One region of the Brevibacterium sp. H602 genome, then DNA from elsewhere that is predicted to be linked to it. Evidence: riboswitches for the same ligand, from Rfam matches in the RefSeq annotation. Region 1 holds a riboswitch; the other holds the start of a gene.
What was found. Region 1 has a riboswitch for thiamine pyrophosphate ahead of ACSBQT_RS08465 (hydroxyethylthiazole kinase). Riboswitches for the same ligand answer to the same signal wherever they lie in the genome.
Positions count from the first base shown of each region.

Region 1 (5,548 bases):
CGAGCTGGACCTCTGTGATCGTGCGGATCGTGCTGCTGGCCGCGATCGTGTTCGGGTTCCTCATCCTCGTCAATCAGGACTTCGGTCTGGCGATGCCGTTCTTCCTCATGATCGTCATCGCGATCATCATCGATCTCGTGCTGCGCAAGACCCGCTATGGCCGGTCGATCTACGCCGTCGGCGGCAAGGTCGAAGCCGCCCGGCGCGCTGGCATCCGCGTGACCTGGGTGCGCATCAGCGTGTTCATGGCCGCCGGAGTGCTGGCCGCACTGTTCGGTTTCATCAAGACCGGTGTGACGACGAATGCGGGATCGACGCTGGTGAGCACGCAGGACCTGCTCAATGCGATCGCTGCAGCCGTCATCGGCGGTACCTCGCTGTTCGGCGGTCGCGGAACTGCTTGGGCAGCCGTGCTCGGTGCTCTGGTCGTCGGTGCGATCAACAACGGTCTCTACCTCATCGGCTTCAACTCCGATGCACAGCAGATCATCACGGCACTCGTGCTGCTCACCGCAGTCGTCGTCGATGCGCTCAGCCGCCGCGGTCAGAGGTACGTCGGGCGCGGGTAGCGGGAAGCCCGCCCTCGGAATTCCGCCGAGCGGGTCGCTCAGCTCCGAAATGGCTCCGTACAGATGGCCATCTCGGATTTGAGCAGCCCGCTCGCGAGCTTCTCGAGTGCTTACGTGGAGCACTTGAACACGTCGCGGTTCCAGTAGCTCGTTCTGCGGAGCGTCAGCGACGCTTCATGGATGCGTGCTTGATCCTCTCAAGTTTTGCGAGATCTTCGGGGCTCATGGATCCAATTTGAAGTCGGTCCAGGTAAGGCCTCTCGGCTTTGAATACGTCGAAGTTGTTCAGATCGCCCAGCGAACTCTGCCAGAGACGAAGCTTGGATTCGTATGTGATGCGATGGTGCATGTGGCTGCCGAGGGCCTGAGGTACCCAGTCGTACCTTGATCCGCGTTCGAGTTGGTAGTCGATGGCTCGGCTGACAGATGCTGCTATCCAATCGGCAAACTGAATATTGGAGCTGAGAGCACTGTCGATGTGCATCGGCGGCTCAATGGCAGCATTCATTTCCCTGAATTCTTGGGCACGCGAGAATATGTGTGCGTATATCGACGCTACTCTTGCAGCCCGTTGCTTCTCATTGATCTGGTCCATCAGCGTCAGTAGATTTTCGCCGCAATTGTCCGCGTGACGACAGAGACGATTGACCGACTCTCGCATAGCGCTGCTCATCGGAGAGCCGCACTTGCTTCCTGGTGCCGACCTCCTTCTGTTCGGCATAGAAGAAGACGTGTCCGCTCAGTTCTGCGAGCCTGTTGATCAGTCCGCGAAAGACACGGATCTGCTCACCGTATCTTCGCCAAGCGTCTGGGGTGAAGATATCTGAGCCCTTTCGCTCCCAGCGGCCCGGGTTCTCTACGCCCCGAAGCTCGCTGGCAAAGACACGTCGCTTCTCTGCTGTAAAGATCTGACCGAATCTCCGAGCCGAGCTTTCGGGAATGACGAAGCCTGCATAGCCGAAGACGGGATTGGTGTTGAATCTCGGGTGGTCTTTGGCGACGTACGGGCAGGGTTCACCGATCTCATCGATATAGGCGAGCAGCATGGGCAAACTCTACCCAGCGGCTCTGACACGAGGCCCAACGCAAAAACCCACGTCTGAGACGTGGGCTTGCGACTTGGCGCTCTAGGAGGTGAACTCCTTGCTACCACTTCAATAATCTCACAGCACGGAGGTCCGTGCAATCAGTCTTGTACGGGGACCTATCGGCCAGCATGGCGCACAACGGGGAGTGGCGCTCATTCCCCGACTTGACCTTGTGACTGTGGAAGTCGCCCGTGTCCGGGCGGGCTGATACAGTCGGAGCCAATGACATGGGGTGCCTCATGAGGATCCGTTCGCACCAAGACGCTGCGCACGGAGGACAACGAGGCTGAGAGAACACCCATCGAACCTGATCTGGGCCATACTAGCGAAGGGATCGTCATGGTTGACTTCGACCTGCGTTCTGCGAATGCGCGACTGCGCGCAAGCAACCCACTCATCCAGTGCATCACGAACACCGTTGTGCAGCAGTTCAGCGCCAACGTGCTCCTGGCCATCGGCGCCTCCCCGGCAATGCTCGACCACGAGGCCGATGCCGGACAGTTCGCCGGAATCGCCAGCGGAATTCTCGTCAACTTCGGAACCGCCTCGAACCACCAGCTGCTCGCCGCCGATGCCGCCATCGACGTCGCCAACGCCGCCGGAAAACCCTGGGTCCTCGACCCCGTGAGCGTCGGTGCCGTCGACTTCCGCACCTCCCGCATCCGCCGCGCCGCCGCCGATCACCCGACCGCCATCCGCGGCAATGCCTCCGAGATCGCCGCACTCGCCGGAGTCGGACTCGGCGGTCGCGGAGTCGACTCCACCGACGAAGTCGACGCCGTCCTTCCCGCCGCCGCAAAGCTGGCCCGAGAAACCGGTGCCATCGTCGCCGTCTCCGGACCCACCGATGCCGTCGTCGCCCACATCGACGGCACCGACCACGTCGCCCGCATCTCCGGCGGACATGAGTTCATGCCGCTGGTCATCGGCACCGGCTGCTCACTCGGCGCCGTCACCGTCGCCTACTTGGCCGCCGCCCGCGCCGGACTGGCCGACCCCGACGCCGACGTCTCAGCGGTCAACGCCGCAAACGGGAACGCGAACGGTAGGGCCGCCTCGGCGAGATTCGAAGCTGTTGTCGCCGCCCACGCCCACTTCGCGGTCGCCGGGGAACTCGCCGCCGACGGTGCGAAGGGGCCGGGCAGCTACTCGGTGAACTTCCTCGATGCGCTCCACACCGTCGACGGCGACCGACTCTCACAGGCGAGAATCGGCCTCGACACGCTCACTTCTGCGAATGAAACCGCCAGCAAAGGCGTCCAGGCATGACCGCCGGTTCCGCCCATATCGCTGACAACCCGGCCGACGACAGCGCGACCGTGAACGACCGAGCAGACGCGACCGACCGCTTCGCCGGAATCGACACGCGCCTCTACCTCGTCACCGACTCCGCGCAATGCGAGGCCGCCGGCCGCAGCGTCGCCGAGACCGTGCAGGCCGCCGTCGCCGGGGGAGTGGGCATCGTCCAGGTCCGCGACAAGGACATCGACGATGCAGGCTTCTACTCGCTCACCCGCCAGGTCATCGCCGCCGTCGATGCCGCCACCCGCGACACCGACCGCACGGTCCCCATCGTCCTCAACGACCGCGTCGAAGTGGCCCGCCGTCTCATCGACGAAGGCGAGAACGTGCACATCCACGTCGGCCAAACTGACACCACCGTCGCCGAGGTGCGCGCCGCCCTGGGTGCGGCACCGCTCATCGGTCTCTCTGCCGCGCACAGCGACGAATTCGCCGCCGCCCGCGACTCCGGAGTCGTCGACCTCGTCGGCATCGGACCCGTCTACGACACCTCCACGAAAGCCGACGCCCCCGACGGAATCGGACCGGACCGCCTCGGCGAACTGGTGGCTGAAGCCGGCATCCCCGCGGTCGCGATCGGCGGCATCAACACCGACCGTGCCCCTGACCTGCAGGGGCGTGGACTGATCGGGATCTGCGTGGTCTCGGCGATCTGCATGGCTGACGATCCGAAGTCGGCAGCCGGGGAGCTGCTTTCCGCTTTCGCCGGGAGCGGCCAGTGACGACCCGCCCGCCGATCACCCTGTCGATAGCCGGCACCGATCCCTCCGGCGGTGCTGGAATCCATGCCGACCTCAAGACCTTCACCGCGCGGAAGACCATGGGCACGACCGTCATCACCGCTCTCGTCGCGCAGAATACGCACGGGGTGTCCCGGGTCTATCCGATCGACGTCGATTTCGTCGCCGATCAGTTCGAGTCCGTGCTCGGCGACCTGCCCGTCGATGCGACGAAATCGGGGATGCTCGGCAGCCGTGACCTCGTCGAACTCGTCGTCGCCCGCGCCGCCGAAGGTCGACTCGGCTTCTATACCGTCGATCCGGTGATGATCGCGACCTCCGGCCACCGCCTCCTCGAGACCGATGCCGTCGACGCCGTGCGCACCCACCTGCTGCCCGTCGCCGACCTCATCACCCCCAACCTCCCCGAGGCGGCCCTGCTGATCGGCGATGACGAACCCGAAGCACAGACGACTGAAGCCATGCGTGACCAGGCTCGGCGCCTGCTCGAACGCGGACCCGGAGCGGTCCTGCTCAAGGGCGGACACGGCAGCGAGGACGAGGTCATCGATATCCTCGCCACCGCCGATGGCCAGGTCCGCGAGTTCAGCCACGCCCGTGTGGCGACAATGAACACACACGGGACCGGGTGCACCCTGTCAGCCGCGATCACCGCCGAGGTGGCCGTCCTCGGCCGCGAACGCACAGAGATCGGGTCGGACCTCCTCGGCGAGGCTGTCGGCAATGCCCTCGACTACCTTGCTCGCGCTCTCACTTCGGCTGCTGACTGGCAGCTGAGCCTCAATCCGGAAGGCGCCCACGGACCGGTCGACCACCAGGTCGACATCGTCCGCGGTCGACCCGCCTGACATATCCGTCCCACCTGACCGCCGCCTCACCCGAACCGCCACGTCACACCAGCACAAAGGAGTTCCCATGACCGTCACCTTTACCGCCGGCCCATTGACCACCCAGCTGTGGGACCGCGTCCGCCCCATCATCAAGCAGATCGAAGCTCTGCCGTTCCTCGCCCAGCTCGCTGACGGCAGCCTCGATCCGAAGGCCTTCGTCAACTACATCTCGCAGGACAGCCTGTACCTCAACGGCTACGCCAAGGCCATGTCGTTCCTCGCGGCGAAGACCGTCGACCGTGACGAATCCCGGTTCTGGGCCGGTTCCGCCGCCGAGGCGATCACCGTCGAAGAGGAGATGCACGGAGAGCTGCTCGCCGACGCCCGACTCGCCTCGGCGCTGGAGGAGCTCACCGCGGAAGGCTCTCGTTTCAAGGCCTCCCCGACGACGCTGGGTTATGTATCGTTCCTCGTCGCCACGGCCGCCAGCCGTTCCTACGGCGAGGGCGTCGCCTCAGTCCTGCCCTGCTTCTGGGTGTACGCCCATATGGGCAAGGTGCTTGTCGACCGGGCCGGGCAGATGGCCGACGACCACCCCTACCGCACCTGGGTGCAGACCTACGACTCACCCGACTTCGACGAATCGACCCGCCACGCCGTGCAGATCCTCGAAGAGGAACTCGCGAAGGCTCCGAGCGAGGAAGCCGCCCGCATGCGCGCCGCCTTCGAACAGGCCTGCGTCTTCGAACTCCACTTCTGGGCCTCTGCCCACGCCATGCAGAACTGGGACGTCTCCGTGTTCCTGCCCCAGGAAATCACCGTCTGATTCCAGGGAGCATCGGATCCCCTTCGCCGAGGTGGCCCTGACCTTGAGTCGGTCACCTCGGTGGGGTGAGCCTGCGGTAGAAACGCCACACGGCGAGTCCCGTGGCGGCGAGGAAGATGGCCGTCGGCACGAACGTCAGCCATTCCGGCATCGTCGCCGAACGCGCTGTCTCCGCGATGATGACGAGGATGGC
Region 1 is NZ_JBPIZD010000009.1:48,123-53,670, forward strand. Features, by position in the region: gene ACSBQT_RS08450 (sugar ABC transporter permease) at 1-569, shown strand, start outside; gene ACSBQT_RS08455 (hypothetical protein) at 733-1,164, opposite strand; gene ACSBQT_RS08460 (DUF3800 domain-containing protein) at 1,148-1,615, opposite strand; TPP riboswitch at 1,876-2,009, shown strand; gene ACSBQT_RS08465 (hydroxyethylthiazole kinase) at 1,997-2,926, shown strand; gene thiE (thiamine phosphate synthase) at 2,923-3,681, shown strand; gene thiD (bifunctional hydroxymethylpyrimidine kinase/phosphomethylpyrimidine kinase) at 3,678-4,547, shown strand; gene ACSBQT_RS08480 (TenA family protein) at 4,615-5,355, shown strand; gene ACSBQT_RS08485 (DUF1648 domain-containing protein) at 5,408-5,548, opposite strand, start outside.

Region 2 (5,548 bases), on a different contig from region 1:
GACGAACCCTCTCACCCCACGTTTTTTCTACATCTTGTAGAACCGACTTGGTAGACTGAAAGCGACGCGGACGATACCGCCAGTCGGGGCCGTCGTCGGCGTCTGGGTTGGACAGGCCCCGATCGAGAGGTGCGAGATGTCTGCTCAAACCAGTTCGTCCGAATCCGGCCTCAACCTCGAACTCGGCGTCCTCGTCGGCTTCGACGGCTCCGAACTCGCCGCTCAGGCCGTCCGCTACGGCGCAGTCGAGGCCGAACGCCGCAGAACCGTTCTCACCGTCGTCACTGCCTATGAGCTGCCGACGATGATCTACCCCAATATGGCCTCCATCCCCAGCGAACCCGAGGATGACAAGGCGAAGAAGGAAGCAGAGAAGACCCTCGCCGAGGCGGTCGAACTTCTGCACGCCTACCCCGGTGAGAAGTCCTTCCGCACCGCACCCGGCAATTCCGCCGGTGCGCTCGTCACGCTCAGCGCCGATGCCGAGGTCGTCATCGTCGGCGCCCGCGGCCGCGGCGGTTTCATGGGCCGAGTCCTCGGGTCCGTATCCACGGCTCTGCCTGCCCACGCTCACTGCCCGACGATCGTCGTTTCCGAACGGTCGATGTCAGCATCCGCGGACACAGGCCCGGTCGTCGTCGCCGTCGACGGCTCCGACACCGGTCGGGTCGCCATGTTCACGGCAGCCGCCGAGGCCGCCTTACGCGGCACAGAACTCGAACTCGTCGTGGTGCTGCCTGCCGGTGAGGAATGGCTCTACTGGTACCCCGACCTCGAGCTCAGCTCCGAGGTCACCTCGCGTCGGCAGAAACAGCTGACCGAAGGTCTGGAGAAGGAAGCCGCAACCCTGTCCGAGCAGTTCCCGGATCTGACGGTGACCACCTCGGTGCCGGTCGGCGATCCCACGGAGACCCTCGTCGAGATCAGCTCGCGCGCACAGCTGACGGTGCTGGGCACCCGCGGGCGCGGACGGATCCGCAGCGCTCTGCTGGGATCCGTCTCGCGCGGGGTCCTCAACCACGCCGAAGGTCCGGTCATGGTGGTGCCGAGCTGATCGGCGGCGCCGTGCTGATCAGGAAGGCTGTGCTGATCAGCTGAGCCCGGCATCTCGGCGGCGACGGCTCACAACGAGGAGCGTCGCGCCGAGTGCCAGCGCCCCCGCCCCGACGGCCAAGGGCAGTGCAAGCCCACCGCCGGTGCGGGGCAGGTCTCCGTCCCCACCCGCCGAGGCGGTCCCAGAGGAGTCCGAATCATCATCCGTTCCTGCGGCGTTCGCCTCGGTCGCATCTGCCTCGGCGCCGGAGTCGGCGGTGCCGGCAGTTTCCGCACCTTCGTCCGAACCGTCCGAATCGCTCTCCGAACCGTCGGCTTCGGCTCCCGCCGCGCCGGCGTCTGCGTCTTCTCCCGCGCCATCTGCATCGACTCCGGCGCCGGCCTCTGGTCCGGCATCGGAACCATCCGCTTCAGCCCCGACCCCCGCACCGGCGTCTGATTCGGCGTCCGAACCATCCGCCTCGGCGTCGGCTTCTGTTCCAGCCCCGCCATCCGCGTCTGCACCGGCGTCGTCATCCGGGGCTGGATCTTCCGCCTCGGCGCGCCTGAGTTCGACATCGTCGATCTGCTCGGCTGCGGCCTGCGCTTCCGCGCGTTCACCATCGGCCGGCGCTCCGCCTGCCGGCACCTCATAGGTCGTCGCTCGCAGCGCTTCGTCGCTGACTCGAACCCGGGTGAAGGCGGGCACGTCGTTGTGGACGCTCTTGCCTTCCCAGTCGAGGCCGGGAACGTAGCCATAGAACTTCGACCCCGATGACGAGGTCAGCGTGAGGTAGAGCGTCTGCCCGTCTTCCTTCTCCTCCTCGGCTCCCGCTTCGGAGCCCTCAACGGGCTTGCCTTCGCCGTCCATGAGGAAGGTGCGGTTGTAGATGTGGTCGTGGCCGGAGACGACGAGGTCGATGTCATTGCGGGCCGCGACCGGAGGGATCTCCTTCCGCAGCCGCTTCACATCGAGGTCATCCCAGTGCGTGGCCGTCGAATAGATCGAGTGGTGGAATCCGAGAACCGTCCAGCGTGCCTGGTCACCGTGCTCGGCGACGACTTCGTCGATGAAATCGGCGTGGGCGTCCATGTCCGAACTGTTCGAATTGATGTTGAGGAACAGGACTCCGTCCTCGATGAACCAGTAGTCGCCGCCGGAGGTGATGACGCCGCCACCGCCGTGGTCCTGGCTGACATTGGGTCGGTTGAAGTGCTGTTCGTAGGCTTTCGATGACACATCGTGGTTGCCGATCGTCGTCGCCTGCGGGATCGTCCGGGTGGCTTCCGGTGCCAGGTACTGTGCGTACTGCTCCTGGTTGCCGGCGGAGTTGACCTGGTCTCCCAGCGAGTAGAAGAAGCTCGGGTCGTCGGCGGTGGCCACGGCCGAACTCAGGGTCCGGTCCCAACCGGCGGCGTCGTCGGGGTCTCCGCCTCCGGCGCCGACCTGGGGGTCGCCGAAGACGAGGAATTCGTCGTCTCCTCCGGACGATCCTGTGGTGAACTGCTGCACCTCGGTGAATCCGTCCTCTTCGTTGCCGACCTGGTAGGCGTATTCGGTGTCGGGCTCGAGGTCGGTCATGTTCGCATGGTTGAAGTGACGCTTGAGGTCGGTGGCAAGGCCGGAGTCCGTGGTCACAGCCCTGTCAGCATCGGCGGGGAGCTTTCCGCCGTCGACCTCACTGGCCGGCGCCCACCGGACCTCTCCCCCACCGGAGCTCTCACTCATCCACGAGAGGTTGCGCGCAGTGGGGTCGGCGCCGACCTGCAGCACCGCATCGGTGATCGCTTCGCTTCCCGCATCCGCCTCGGCGGGCGAATCCGTCCGGTCCGGGCTGGGAGTCTGAGCAGTGTCGGCATTCGTGCCCTGGGTCGCGGTCGACCCTCCGGAACCGAGAGATGGTTCGGCACGCACGGGCACCGGGGCCGCCACCAGAGCGGCGAGCAGGGTAGCGGCGGACAGGGCACTGAGCGGTCTCTTCAGTCGATGCGTATTCACCCGCCTATTCCTACTGACCAGTAGTGTCCGGTCGTTCGAGGACCGTCGACGGGAAGGGAAACGGGAAGTGAATCCTCGATGACCGACCCCGGACTCCGCGTCGTTTCCGATCCCAGCCTCCGCGTCGCTCCCCTGTTGTACAGTGGTGGCTACGACAGGGGAGCGCCGTCAGGGGCGCTGAGAGTGCAGAAGAAGCTGCAGACCCTCGAACCTGATGTGGTTAGCACCGCCGAAGGAAGTCGAGACTCTTCACCCCTCCTTGAAATGAGGAGGCACGATGCCGAATACCACCACGCCGAACACCACCCCCACCTCTTCACGCGCCCTCACCGCGGCGCCGAAATCCAAACAGTGGCGGGTGGTCGACTATGTCACCACCGCCGTTCTCGGCATTGCCGTGGGGCTCGTGTTCTGGGTGTTGGCGCTGAGCTGGAAGGTCCTCGAACTCGCCTTCCAGGCATTCCCGCCGTCGATCGGTCTCATCGCAGGACTCTGGGTCCTTGCTGGCCCGCTGGCCGGGGCGATCATCCGCAAACCCGGTGCCGCGCTCCTGTGCGAACTCATCGCCGCCATCGTCGAAGCCGTCCTCGGCTCCCACTTCGGAGCGACAGTTCTGCTCTCGGGTCTCCTGCAGGGCCTCGGTGCCGAACTCGTCTTCGCCGCCTTCGGCTACAAGCGCTTCACCCTGTGGGTCACCGCGGCCTCGGGGATGCTGGCCGCGGCGTTCATGGCCGTGAGCGAGAACATCATGTACAACGCGGAATGGCAGTTCGGCTTCCAGGCGATCTACGCCGTCTGCGCGATCGTCTCCGGTCTCGGCATCTCCGGAATCGGCGCTTGGTTCGCCTACCGGGCGATCGCGGCCACCGGAGCGCTCAGCTCCTTCGCTTCCGGCCGTCTGCGCTGATGGCACTGCCGATCACGGCTTCCGGCTTCTCGTGGACGCACACCGACCGTGACGTGCCTGCGGTCGGTCCACTCGATCTGCAGATCGCCGCCGGTGAGAAAGTGCTGCTGCTCGGTGCCTCCGGGGCCGGCAAATCGACGTTCCTCCACGCCGTCGCCGGCGTCCTGCCCGAGGAATCGGGTGAGGCCACCGGTGAACTCCTCGTCGGCGGTGAGGAACCGAACCCTCGCCGAGACAGCACCGGGCTGGTCCTCCAAGATCCCGATTCGCAGGTGATCTTCTCCCGCATCGGTGATGACGTGGCGTTCGGGATGGAGAACCTCGGATTCCCGGCCGAGGCAATCGAGGCTCAGGTGCCCAGATCTCTGCAGGCGTTGGGGCTCGATCTGCCGCCGGAGCATCCGAGTGCTGCGCTGTCCGGTGGGCAGAAGCAGCGGCTGGCTCTGGCCGGGGTCCACGCGATGGCCCCCGAGGTCATCGTCCTCGACGAGCCGACGGCCAATATCGATCCCGCCTCGGCGACCGAGGTCCGCGATGCCGTGCTCACCGTGCAGGCCGCGACCGCGGCGACAATGCTCGTCGTCGAGCACCGGGTCGAACTGTGGATCGATCACGTCGACCGGGTCATCGTGCTCGGCCGCGAAGGCATCGCAGCCCAAGGTCCGCCCGCGCAGGTCTTCTCCGATCCCGACCTGACCGAAACACTCGTCAACTGCGGAATCTGGATGCCGCAGCACTCCCCCGCCCCGCGCCGAGGCGGAACCGCAGGAATCGGCGGAACGTCGGGCCGCCTCGGCGAGGTTCTGCTGCGCACAGATCGGCTCAGCGTTGCCCGACCGCGCATGGCCACCCCCGCTGCGACCGACCTGGACCTGAGTCTGCGCGCTGGTCAGGCGCTCGGAATCGTCGGTGCGAACGGGGCGGGCAAATCGACCACGGCCCTGACCTTGGCGGGCCTGCTGCCCGAATTCTCCGGGCAGGTCCTCGCCGAGGCGGCCCTGCGAGAAGGAGCCAAACGACCCCGGCCGTTCGCCTGGCCGTCGAAGCAGCTGGCGGCGCGTATCGGCATGGTCTTCCAGGAACCGGCCCACCAGTTCCTCACCTCGAGCGTGGCGGCCGAACTCGAGCTGGGTCCGCGGCTGGCCGGGTGGTCTGCCGCCGAGTCTCGAGCTCGGGTGGATGAGCTTCTTGAGGGACTCGGGCTCACCGGGTTGGCGCAAGCTCATCCGCAGAGTCTCTCCGGCGGGGAGAAGCGTCGCCTGTCGGTGGCGGCGATGCTGGCTCCCCGGCCCCGGGTGCTCATCGTCGATGAGCCGACTTTCGGTCAGGATGCGCTGACGTGGGCGGGGCTGGTGGAAATGTTCGTCGATGCCTTGGAACACGGTTCTGCGGTGGTCGCGGTCAGTCATGATCACGCGTTCCTCGAAGCCATCAGTGCCGATCTCCTCGAGCTCGGCGACCGCAGCAGCGCAGAACGTTTCAGCGACAGTGAGTCGGATTCGCATGTCAGGGCGGGTGATCGCGGTGAGTAAGGGCCTGGACCAACACGTTCACTCGTCCCCCGAGGTCGCCGTACAGGATCCGGGGCAGCTCATCCCCGTGGTGCGTTC
Region 2 is NZ_JBPIZD010000010.1:10,475-16,022, forward strand. Features, by position in the region: gene ACSBQT_RS09050 (universal stress protein) at 137-1,054, shown strand; gene ACSBQT_RS09055 (fibronectin type III domain-containing protein) at 1,091-3,031, opposite strand; TPP riboswitch at 3,178-3,286, shown strand; gene ACSBQT_RS09060 (ECF transporter S component) at 3,309-3,938, shown strand; gene ACSBQT_RS09065 (ABC transporter ATP-binding protein) at 3,938-5,470, shown strand; gene ACSBQT_RS09070 (energy-coupling factor transporter transmembrane component T family protein) at 5,463-5,548, shown strand, end outside.
Region 2: linked by a shared signal. The riboswitch ahead of ACSBQT_RS09060 (ECF transporter S component) and the one ahead of ACSBQT_RS08465 (hydroxyethylthiazole kinase) in region 1 are both predicted to bind thiamine pyrophosphate.